DNA from 2 places in the Cupriavidus phytorum genome. Region 1 is predicted to be linked to the other one. Evidence: riboswitches for the same ligand, from Rfam matches in the RefSeq annotation. Region 1 holds a riboswitch; the other holds the start of a gene.
The links. A riboswitch is a leader RNA that binds a small molecule or an ion and turns the genes downstream of it on or off. The one in region 1 is predicted to bind glycine.
Positions count from the first base shown of each region.

Region 2: linked by a shared signal. The riboswitch ahead of C7416_RS16965 (D-amino acid dehydrogenase) and the one ahead of gcvT (glycine cleavage system aminomethyltransferase GcvT) in region 1 are both predicted to bind glycine.

Region 1 is NZ_QKZN01000012.1:74,209-79,687, reverse strand. Features, by position in the region: gene gcvP (aminomethyl-transferring glycine dehydrogenase) at 1-1,057, opposite strand, end outside; gene gcvH (glycine cleavage system protein GcvH) at 1,156-1,536, opposite strand; gene gcvT (glycine cleavage system aminomethyltransferase GcvT) at 1,637-2,764, opposite strand; glycine riboswitch at 2,860-2,984, opposite strand; glycine riboswitch at 3,006-3,093, opposite strand; gene C7416_RS24085 (glycine zipper 2TM domain-containing protein) at 3,168-3,395, opposite strand; gene C7416_RS24080 (UvrD-helicase domain-containing protein) at 3,678-5,479, shown strand, end outside.
Region 2 is NZ_QKZN01000006.1:109,430-114,908, reverse strand. Features, by position in the region: gene C7416_RS16975 (sialidase family protein) at 1-797, opposite strand, end outside; gene C7416_RS16970 (TonB-dependent receptor) at 802-3,078, opposite strand; glycine riboswitch at 3,312-3,410, shown strand; glycine riboswitch at 3,411-3,528, shown strand; gene C7416_RS16965 (D-amino acid dehydrogenase) at 3,584-4,852, shown strand; gene C7416_RS16960 (DUF1484 family protein) at 5,218-5,403, shown strand.

The DNA of each region.
Region 1 (5,479 bases):
GCACCTGCGCGGTACAGATGTTGGAGGTGGCCTTCTCGCGGCGGATATGCTGCTCGCGCGTCTGCAGTGCCAGGCGGTAGGCCTGGTTGCCCTGCGCGTCGATGGTCACGCCGACCAGGCGGCCAGGCATCGAGCGCTTGAACGCATCCTTCACCGCCATGTAGCCGGCGTGCGGGCCGCCAAAGCCCAGCGGCACGCCGAAGCGCTGCGAGTTGCCCACCGCCACGTCGGCGCCCCATTCGCCCGGCGCGGCGATCAGCGTCAGCGCCAGCAGGTCGGCGGCGGCGACCACCAGGCCGCCGGCGGCGTGCACCGCGTCGGCGATGGCGCGGTAGTCATTGATGTCGCCGTTGACACCCGGGTACTGCAGCAACACGCCGAACGCGCCCGCCGCGGCAGCGTCGGCGGCGGGGCCGACCTTGACCTCGATGCCCAGCGGCAGCGCGCGCGTGCGCACCACTTCCAGCGTCTGCGGCAGCACGTCGTCGGCGACGAAGAAGATATTGGAATCGTGCTTGTTCACGCGCTGCAGCAGCGTCATCGCCTCGGCCGCGGCGGTGCCTTCGTCGAGCATCGACGCATTGGCGATGTCGAGCCCGGTCAGGTCGGTGACCATCTGCTGGAAATTCAGCATCGCTTCCAGCCGGCCCTGCGAGATCTCGGGCTGGTAGGGCGTGTAGGCGGTGTACCAGGCCGGGTTCTCGAAGATATTGCGCAGGATGACGCCGGGCGTGATGGTATTGAAGTAGCCCTGGCCGATAAAGCTCTTCAGCACCTTGTTCTTGCCGGCCAGCGCGCGCAGCTTTGCCAGCGCGGCTTCTTCGCTCAGCGGCTCGGTGAACTCGCCCATCGGCATGCCGTCGCGGCGGCGGATGGCGGCGGGGATGACGGCGTCGATCAGCGCGGCGCGGCTGTCATAGCCGAGCGTCTTCAGCATGTGCTGCTGCTCGGGGGTATCGGGGCCGATATGGCGGGCGGCGAAGGCGTCGCGCGCCTCCAGTTCGGCCAGCGTGGGCCGGGTTGCGTGGGCGGCGTTCATGGGCAGCGGGGCGTTCATGGGCAAGAACCTCGTGGGGGGCGCGGCGGCAGGTGGTCAGCCGTGCCGCGGCGCCGCGAATGCGGTGTGCCGGTCCCTGGCGCGGGACCGGCGGGCGATCAGGCGCCGACGCTGGCCTTGTAGGCGTCGGCCGACATCAGGCCGTTGACGTCGTCGCCATTGGCCGGCTTGAGCTTGAACAGCCACGCATCGAAGGCGTTGGCGTTGACGCTTTCGGGCGCCGCGGTGGCGGCCTCGTTGACGGCGATCACTTCACCGGCCACGGGTGCGTAGATGTCGGAAGCGGCCTTCACCGACTCCACCACCGCCAGCGCGTCGCCGGCACCGACCGACTTGCCCACTTCGGGCAACTCCAGGAAGACGATGTCGCCGAGCGCATCCTGTGCGTGGTCGGTGATGCCGATGGTGAGCGTGCCGTCGGCTTCGACGCGCACCCACTCATGCGACTCGGTGTACTTGAGGTCAGCGGGGAAATTCATGAAGGTTCTCCGGATTCAGATCTGTTTCTTGTTTGGGTGATGCCTGCCCGGCAACGCTGCCGGCAGGCGAGGGCGACCGTTGGGTGAGCGGGGCTTTCCCTTAGCTCACGAGTGCCTTGCCATGACGCACAAACGGCAGTTTAACCACAGTCGCGCTGAGTTTGCGGTCGCGGATCTCCACCTGCACGGTGTCGCCCACGTTCACGCCCTGGGGCAGGCGCGCGAAGGCGATCGATTGCGACAGCGAGGGGCTGAAGGTGCCGCTGGTGATTTCGCCATCACCGGCGGGGGTGATGACTTTCTGGTGAGCACGCAGCACACCACCTTTGTCGCGCAGGATCAGGCCGAGGAACTGCTGGCGCGAACCGGCCGCGGCCAGCGCAGCCTTGCCGGTGAAGTCGCGCTCGCTCTGCAGGTCGACCGTCCACGCCAGGCCTGCATCCAGCGGCGAGACCTTGATATCCATGTCCTGGCCGTACAGGTTCATGCCGGCTTCCAGGCGCAGCGTGTCGCGCGCACCCAGGCCGGCCGGGCGCACGCCCGCGGCATTCAGTTTTTCCCACAGGCCGGCGACACTGGCGGCCGGCACCACCAGCTCGAAGCCGTCTTCGCCGGTGTAGCCGGTGCGCGCCACCATCACTTCGCCGAGGGCGGGGTCCTGCACCACCACGGCGTTGAACGGCTTGAGCGCATCGGAAGGCTGGGTCGACGGGAAGGTGCTCCACACCTTGGCGCGGGCGTTGGGCCCCTGCACCGCGACGATCGCCAGCGGCTCCACGCCGGCGGGCGCAACGTCCTCGCGGCGCGGCGTGATGGTCACGCCGCTGCCGGTGGCGTCGTTGCGGGCGCGGATCCAGTCGATATCGCCCACCGCGGTGCCGGCGTTGACCACCAGGCGGAAACGGTCCTCGGCGAAGAAATAGACGATCAGGTCGTCGATGACGCCGCCGTTCTCGTCGAGCATGCAGGAATAGAGCGCCTTGCCGGGCGTCTGCAGCTTGTCGACGTTGTTGGCCAGCAGGCCGCGCAGGAAGCTGCGGGTATTGGCGCCGGCGAGATCGACCACGCACATGTGCGAGACGTCGAACATGCCGGCATCGTTGCGCACCGCATGGTGCTCTTCGATCTGGGAGCCATAGTTGACCGGCATGTCCCAGCCGCCGAAGTCAACCATGCGGGCGCCCAGGGCGCGGTGGATAGCGTTGAGGGGCGTGGCCTGGAGCGTCATGGAATCCTCGGGGGCAGTCTCGGTTGGCGAAAACAAAAAAGGGCCATCCGCCGCAACCTTCGCTACGCCAATATGACAAGCGATCCGCTGCGGCGGATGACCCCTCTGTCCTCGATACCTGAGAGATTACGAGGCGGATCCGGTGGATCCCATCCTCGCGCGCCCCTTCGGTGGGCACGCTCGCCACGAATGGCGGGTGCCGCTCTCCAGAGTGCGGCATGCATCGTGTGCATGTTGCATGCCGATCCGACCGGTCCGTGGTGCCTGAGAGTTTTCGGGTGATACCCCTTCGGCGGCGCAGGCGATGCGCGCTCTCCCGGTCGGATGCGCGCAATGTACGGGAGGGCCCGGCCTTTGTCAAACCACGGCAAGGGGCCCGTACCCGCCACTGCGCGCCACGGCTTTACTTCTTCTTGTCGTCGGTGACGACGTTACCGATCACGCCGCCCACGGCCGCGCCACCCAGCGTACCCAGCGCGCTGCCGTCGGTCAGGACGGCGCCGCCCACCGCGCCGGCACCGGCGCCGATGGCAGTGTTACGTTGTTTCGGGGTCATGTCCGCGCAACCGGCAAAGGCCGCGACCGTCATGCCGATCAGGGTCACCTTGGTCAAAGTTTGCAGGGTTTTCATTGTTGGCTCCGATGTGATGATTTGTGCATGCCCAAGCGATCCGGCGGACCGGGGGACACACTGATTAGAGTGTCGCGCTATGCCATTCGCTCCGCGCTTTACGAAGTGTTACGCCCGTGACACAGCCGGGCCCGCGCGCGCGGCTTGCGCTGACTGACCCGTCGCGGCGAGCGTGTTAACATCGGCAGCTTTGCCGCACGCCCTTGCCGGGATGCCGGCAAATTACGCCGCTTGCCGCCGTTCTCCGTCGATTCCGCCGCTGCCCCCAAACGCCTGCCCCGCATGACCCATGGCCTGAACCCCGCCCAATCCGAAGCCGTCCGCTACCTGGACGGGCCTTGCCTGGTGCTGGCCGGCGCGGGCTCCGGCAAGACCCGGGTGATCACGCAGAAGATTGCGCATCTGATCGAGGACAAGGGCTTCGAGCCGCGCCATATCGCCGCCGTCACGTTTACGAACAAGGCGGCCAAGGAAATGCAGGAGCGCATCGGCAAGCTGATGGAGGGCAAGACCACGCGCGAGGGCAAACGCATTCCGCTGAAGCAGCTGACGGTCTGCACCTTCCACTCGCTGGGCGTGCAGATCCTGCGCATGGAAGCCGAGCACGTCGGCCTGAAGCCGCAGTTCTCGATCATGGATTCGGACGACTGCTTCGGCCTGATCCAGGAGCAGCTCGGCACCACCGACAAGAAGCTGATCCGCGGCGTGCAGAGCACGATCTCGCTGTGGAAGAACGGCATGGTCGATCCCGAGGCCGCGATCGCGCAGGCCGCCAATGCCGACGAGCACCAGGCCGCGCTGGTCTACCGCAACTACGTCGCCACGCTGAACGCTTACCAGGCGGTGGATTTCGACGACCTGATCCGCCTGCCGGCGGAACTGTTCGCGCGCGACGAAGCGGTCCGGCTCAAGTGGCAGAACCGCCTGCGCTACTTCCTGGTCGACGAATACCAGGACACCAACGCCTGCCAGTACCAGCTGCTCAAGCTGCTGGCGGGCGGCTCCCACTTGCGCGCGCCGGCCTTCACCGCGGTGGGCGACGACGACCAGGCCATCTATGGCTGGCGCGGCGCCACGCTGGACAACCTGCGCGGGCTGCAGACCGACTTCCCGGACCTGAAGGTGATCAAGCTGGAGCAGAACTACCGCTCCACCGTGCGCATCCTGGAAGCCGCCAACGCCGTCATCGCCAACAATCCCAAGCTGTTCGACAAGAAGCTGTGGAGCGAGCACGGCATGGGCGACCCCATCGCCATCCACCCGATGAACGACGAGGAGCACGAGGCCGAGTCGGTGGTGTTCCGCCTGTCGGCGCACAAGTTCGAGCGCCGCGCGCAATTCCGCGACTACGCCATCCTGTACCGCGGCAACCACCAGGCGCGGCTGTTCGAGCAGATCCTGCGGCGCGAGCGCATCCCCTACGTGCTGTCGGGCGGCCAGAGCTTCTTCGACAAGGCCGAGATCAAGGACATCTGCGCCTACCTGCGCCTGATCGCCAATCCCGACGACGATCCCGCCTTTATCCGCGCCATCACCACACCGCGGCGCGGCGTCGGCAACACCACGCTCGAGGTGCTGGGCACCTTCGCCGGCCAGGCCAAGGTGTCGCTGTTCGAGGCGGCGATGATGGGCGGCATCGAGGGCAAGCTGCAGCCGCGCCAGCTGGAGCCGCTGCGGGTGTTCTGCGAATCGATGGTGCGGCTGGCCGAGCGCGCGGCGAAGGACCCGGCCACCGAGGTGCTCGACGACCTGATGGCAGGCATCCACTACGAGGCCTACCTGTACGACAGCTTCGACGAACGGCAGGCGCAGTCGCGCTGGACCAATACGCTGGAATTCCTCGACTGGCTGAAGCGCAAGGGGACCAAGCCCGAGGGCGCGGACGGCGACGAAGCGACCGGCTTCGACACCGCCGACGGCTTCGGCAGCGATGGCAAGAACCTGCTGGAACTGACCCAGACCGTGGCGCTGATGAGCATGCTCGAGGGCCGCGAGGAAGACCCCGACGCGGTGCGGCTGTCCACGCTGCATGCGTCCAAGGGGCTGGAATATCCGCATGTGTTCCTGGTCGGCGTGGAGGAGGG
Region 2 (5,479 bases), on a different contig from region 1:
GTGGCCTTGCCGTCGGCGCCCAGCAGCGCCAGCGCGTGGTCGCGCGCGTTGGGCGGGAACACATGGCGCCACAGCGCCAGCATCCTGCCGTCGGGCGTGGGCGCCAGCGCGATGCGGCAGCATTCGCACGACTGGTCGGCGATCTTGTAGTCGCCCTGGAAAGTCTTGCCGTGGTCGGCCGAGACAGCGTAGTAGATCGCGGCGCCGGCATACGGCTGCTTGCGCGCCTCGGCGGCGGCCACGTCGCGCTTGTCGATCCAGCTGACGAAGACGCGCCCGGCCCGGTCCACCGCGAGAGCGTCGAAGCGGTGCGCGATCTGGTCGCGGTTGGCATGCACCGTCAGCGGTTCGGCAAAGGTCTTGCCGCCATCGCTGGAGCGCGCAAAGCGGATAAAGCCGGTCCATGGCTTGGGTAGCGGCTGGGTCCACGTGATATAGACCTGCCCGTCGGCGCCGGTGGCCACCTTGGGGCGGCTTTCATGATCGGCGGCGACCGGCTCCGGCGTGGCGTTGACATGCCGCGCTTCGCTGAAGCTGCGACCGTAGTCCGTCGACGAGCGCACCGCGACATGCTGGCCGTCCTTGTAGGCGATCCACAGCCTGCCGTCGCGGTCGAAGGCGGCGCCGGTGCCCAGCTCGCTTGTTTTCGGCTTGGCCTGGCCGCCGTGGCCGGCGTGGTTGCCATGCGCCTGTGCGGCCGCGGTGGCCGACGCCAGCGTGGCGCAGACCATCAGTCCGGCAGCGATCAGGCGGACAGCGCGGCGGGCGCCTGGCAGGGTTGGAGTCAGCGTGTTCACGTGCTCAGAAGGAAAGTTTCGCCTCGGCGTAGAACGTCCGGCCCGGGTACGGGTGATAGACGTAATAGCGCTGGTCGGTGAGGTTGTCGATGCCAAGCCCGAGGCGAACGTTCCTTGCGGGCTTGTAGGTCACCTTGACGTCGAAGGTCAGGAAGCTGCTGGTGCCGCCGAAGGTGTCGGGGTTGGTGTCCGAGTTGTCGAGCGTATTGTACTGCCGGCCCGAATAGGTCATCGCCAGCGTGCCGGCCCACGCCGGCGTAAAGCGATAGGTGCCCACCAGGTTGGCGCGCCACTTCGGGATGCGGTAGAAATACTTGCCCACCGAGGCCGGGTTGTTGGCGTTCTCCAGCGTCTTCGAATGGTTGTAGGCGCCGCTGGCCGAGAGGTCGAAGCCGCGCACCAGCACATCGCGCCCGTCGTAGGCCAGCTCGATGCCGCGCGTGCGCACCCGGTCGACGTTCTGGAAGCTGGTGACGGTGGGGAACACCGTGGTGTTGGTCTGGCTGACCAGCGCATCGCGGATATCGTCCTCGTACAGCGAGACCCGGAAATTCGACGCCTCCACCGTGCGTTCGAAGGTCAGGTCCTTCGAGAACGAGCGCTCGGGCCGCAGGTTGGGATCGTTGTTGATCAGCGCGGTGCCGGTGATGCGGCCCTGGAACAGCTCGCTGACGGTCGGGTAGCGATAGGCCTGGCCCAGCGACAGCCGGCCCAGCCAGTCCTGCCCGAACGCCTTCTCCAGCGCCAGCTTGGGCGACCAGTTGGATTCGCTGCGCACCGGATAGCCGATATCCACGCCAGGCTGGCTGCGGCTGCCGTCATAGGCGCGCCAGTGCTCGTAGCGCACGCCGGGGATCAGCTTCCAGTCCTCGGCAAAGTACCAGGCGTCCTGCGCGTAGATCGCCTGGGTCTCGGTCTTGCCGGTAAAGGCATTGTTGAACGCGGTGATGGTGGCCGCGCGCCAGTCCGAGGTGTTGTAGGTGGTGTTGCTCAGCCGGTAGTTGTCATAGTGGTATCCGAACGTGACCCAGTGCCCGCCCTGCAGGCGCTCGGGGCGGTAGTCGGCCTTCAGGTCGAGCGTGCGCCAGCCGGTGCCGTCGCCATAAGTCACCGTGCCCGGTCCGTTGCCGACGGCGTTGGCGCTGCGGCTCACGTCCTTGCTGACGTCGAACAGCGACGCCACCCCGGAAAAATTCCACCCCGTCTGGTTGCGCGTGCGCAGCGACAGGCCGTAGAGCCAGCGCGCATCCTCGCCATTGCCGGGCGCAAACGCGTTAGCCGGAATCACGTACTGGTAGCCGCCGATGTTCACCGGACCGCTGGACACCACATTGCCATTGGCATCGCGCAGGTAACTGCCGGTGGTGTTGGAGCGGTCCTGCTGCCAGTAGGCGGCGGTGAACTGCGCCTGCAGCGTGCTGGTGATGTCGTAGCCGAGCTTGAGCTTGAGCTGGTCCTGCACGGTGTGCGTGATGCCCTCGCTATTCACGCCCATCACCACGCGGTCGCGCCCGCTCTGGTCCTGGTCGAAATACGCGCCCGAGACCGGCGTGTCCGCCGCGCCCGCGGGCCGCGTCGAGCGCGACGCGGTGTAGAAGCTCAGCGGCTGGCTCTTGCTGTCCTGCCGGTCCACGCTGACCAGCCACGAGAACGCGCCGACGCGGTCGCCCACATAGGCGTTGGCATGCACCCCGTTGAAGTTATCGTGGGTGCCATACAGGTTGAAGCGCTGCGTGAACAGCTGCACGCTGGCATCGCCCTCGAACTTCTGCGGCGTGCGCGTGGTGATCAGCACCGTCGCGCCCAGCGAATTTCCCGGATACAGCGCCGAATACGGGCCGTACAGCACGTCCATGCGCTCGATCTCGGCGGCATTGACCAGCGACCAGCGCGGCGGGAAGCTGAAGTCCGAGCCCAGCAGGTTGGACAGCAGCAGGCCGTCCGCATAGACCAGCCCGCGCGCCGACTGGCGCGAACTGGTGCTGCGCACCGAGATGATCGAATTCATATCGCCGATAAAGCGCTTGCGCACGGCGAGGTTGGGCGCGTACTTGAGCGCGTCTTCGGTATTGACCACGTTGAAGTCGGCCATGCGCGTGCTGCTGATGCCATACGCCGGCGCCGGCGTGTTGGGCGGAATCGCCGGCGTCTTGCCGCGGTCCGGGCCGGCCGATACCACCACCTCCGGCAACGACGCGGGGGCCTCCACTGCCTGCGCGGCGGCCACGGCGGGGCCCATCAGCACTGCCGAAACGGCCAGTGCAATGCGATGTTTCTTCACTGAATACCTTGTTGTCGTCGTTGTGGGCTCGCAGCGCCTGCGCACCATCAGGCGCTCCTCCCCTGCGTCCCGCACGTCTCTGAGAGCGAGCGCTGACATTTTATGGGCCCGCAAGCCGACGGCCGATGCGACATAGCGACGCGGCCGGCGCAGCCATTTCCGCTTGTCTCCGTGTTAACCCGCATATCCAATACGGGGCCTTGTCACTACATTGCCCCGACTGGCATCAAGCCAGCGTGATGCAGGGAGAGACTGTCGCGGCGCCCGCCGCGCACGGCGCCGAAGGAGCAACCGCCCCGGAAACTCTCAGGCAAAAGGACCGGCATCACCCGTCAGTGCACTCTGAAGAATGCCGGACGCCATCGTCCGCCCGGCATACCGAAGGAGCAAGCGCGCCCGCCCCGCGGCAAGGCGTCGTGAATCTCTCAGGTCCAGAACAGAGGGGGCGTCCTAAACGCATGTTGCGTGCGGACTCCACCCCCGACGTTCCCGGAACCTGTAGATCATGAAGACAATCGCTGTCATCGGCGGTGGCATCACCGGTGTCACCACGGCCTACGCGCTGGCGCGGCGCGGATTCTCCGTCACGCTGTTCGAACGGCATCGCTATGCCGCCATGGAAACCTCGTTCGCCAACGGCGGACAGCTCTCCGCATCCAACGCCGAGGTCTGGACCCACTGGTCCACCATCGTCAAGGGGATGAAGTGGATGCTGCGCAAGGATGCGCCGCTGCTGGTCAATCCCCGGCCCAGCTGGCACAAGCTGTCGTGGTTCGCCGAGTTCATCGCGTCGATTCCCCACTACCGCCGCAACACCATCGAGACCGCGCGCCTGGCCATCGCCGCGCGCGAGCACCTGTTTGCGTGGGCGGCGCAGGAAGGCATCGACTTCGACCTGAAGCGCGCCGGCATCCTCCATATCTACCGCGACCGCGCCGGCTTCGAGCATGCCGGCCGGGTCTCCGCGCTGCTGGCGCAAGGCGGGCTCGAGCGCCGCGCGGTGACCCCGCAGGAGATGCGCGCGATCGAGCCGACGTTGGCGGGCTCCTACTACGGCGGCTACTTCACCGAAAGCGATTCGACCGGCGACATCCACAAGTTCACCAGCGGCCTGGCCGCCGCCGCCGCGCGCCTGGGCGTGCGCTGCCTGTACGGCCAGGACGTGCGCGCGGTGAAGACCGACGGACGGCATGCCACCGTCACCGTGCAGGACGGCAACGATAGCACCACTGCCTCCTTCGACGGCGCCGTAATCTGCGCCGGCACCGCCAGCCGCGCACTGGCCGCCGCGCTGGGCGACCGCGTCAACATCTATCCGGTCAAGGGCTATTCGATCACCGTCAACCTGACCGACGACGCCAGCCGCGCGGCGGCACCGACGGTCAGCCTGCTCGACGACGAAACCAAGCTGGTCACCAGCCGCCTCGGCGACGACCGCTTCCGCGTCGCCGGCACCGCCGAGTTCAACGGCACCAACCGCGATATCCGCGCCGACCGTATCCGCCCGCTGGTGGACTGGGTGCAGCAGTGCTTCCCCGGCGTCAGCACGCGCAGCGTGGTGCCGTGGGCCGGGCTGCGGCCGATGCTGCCCGACATGCTGCCGCGAGTGGGACGCGGACGCGCCGCCTGCATCTTCTACAACACCGGCCACGGGCATTTGGGGTGGACCTTGTCGGCGGTGACGGCGGAGATGGTTGCGGGAGTTGTGGACCAGGCACTGGGAAGCGCCCCGGCAATGGTGCCTGGCGCGGCCCTGACGCCTGCCCAAGCCTGATCCCCGCACGCGCATTTTCAAGAGTCTGCGATTTCTGAATCCGTTGCCCGGATCCAAACTTCGCGCGCCCCTGGAAATGCGACATCTCTCATCGATTCCCCGGTAGCTACGCGAAATACTGGTGGCGTCATCGGAACCACCGATGATCGGGTGTGGAAAGCCCGGATGTTTATGGTGGACAGGCGTTGCCTTGTAGCAGGCAACGCCTGTGTGCTCGCACGAACCAAGCTGGCTCCCTGGCGGGCCGGGCGAGGCAGCCGCAAGGCTGACCGGTTCCCCACCGTAGACCGGTCTTTCCACCCTCGCCGTCTGGCCCGCCGCCCTCATGTGGAAATGAGTGGCGCGCTTTTTCTAGTGGGGAATCCATGGCAATGATCGATGAAATCACAAACGACTGTCTTCAGCAGGTTCGCGCGGGAATTGAAGGAGTTCTCGTACTGCTGGATCACGAAAGCGAAAGCTCTGAAGGCTGCTTCAGTGCGCTGTGCCTGCTTGGCATGGTGAAGATGCAGCTGGATGGGCTGATGGTTGAGCGGGAGCGGTTGCAATAGCGGTTGGCGGGTGTGATGGTGGGGCTGTGCTGTCACACCTCGCCTTGCGGGTCCGCTCCCGCGAGTTGGTCATTGA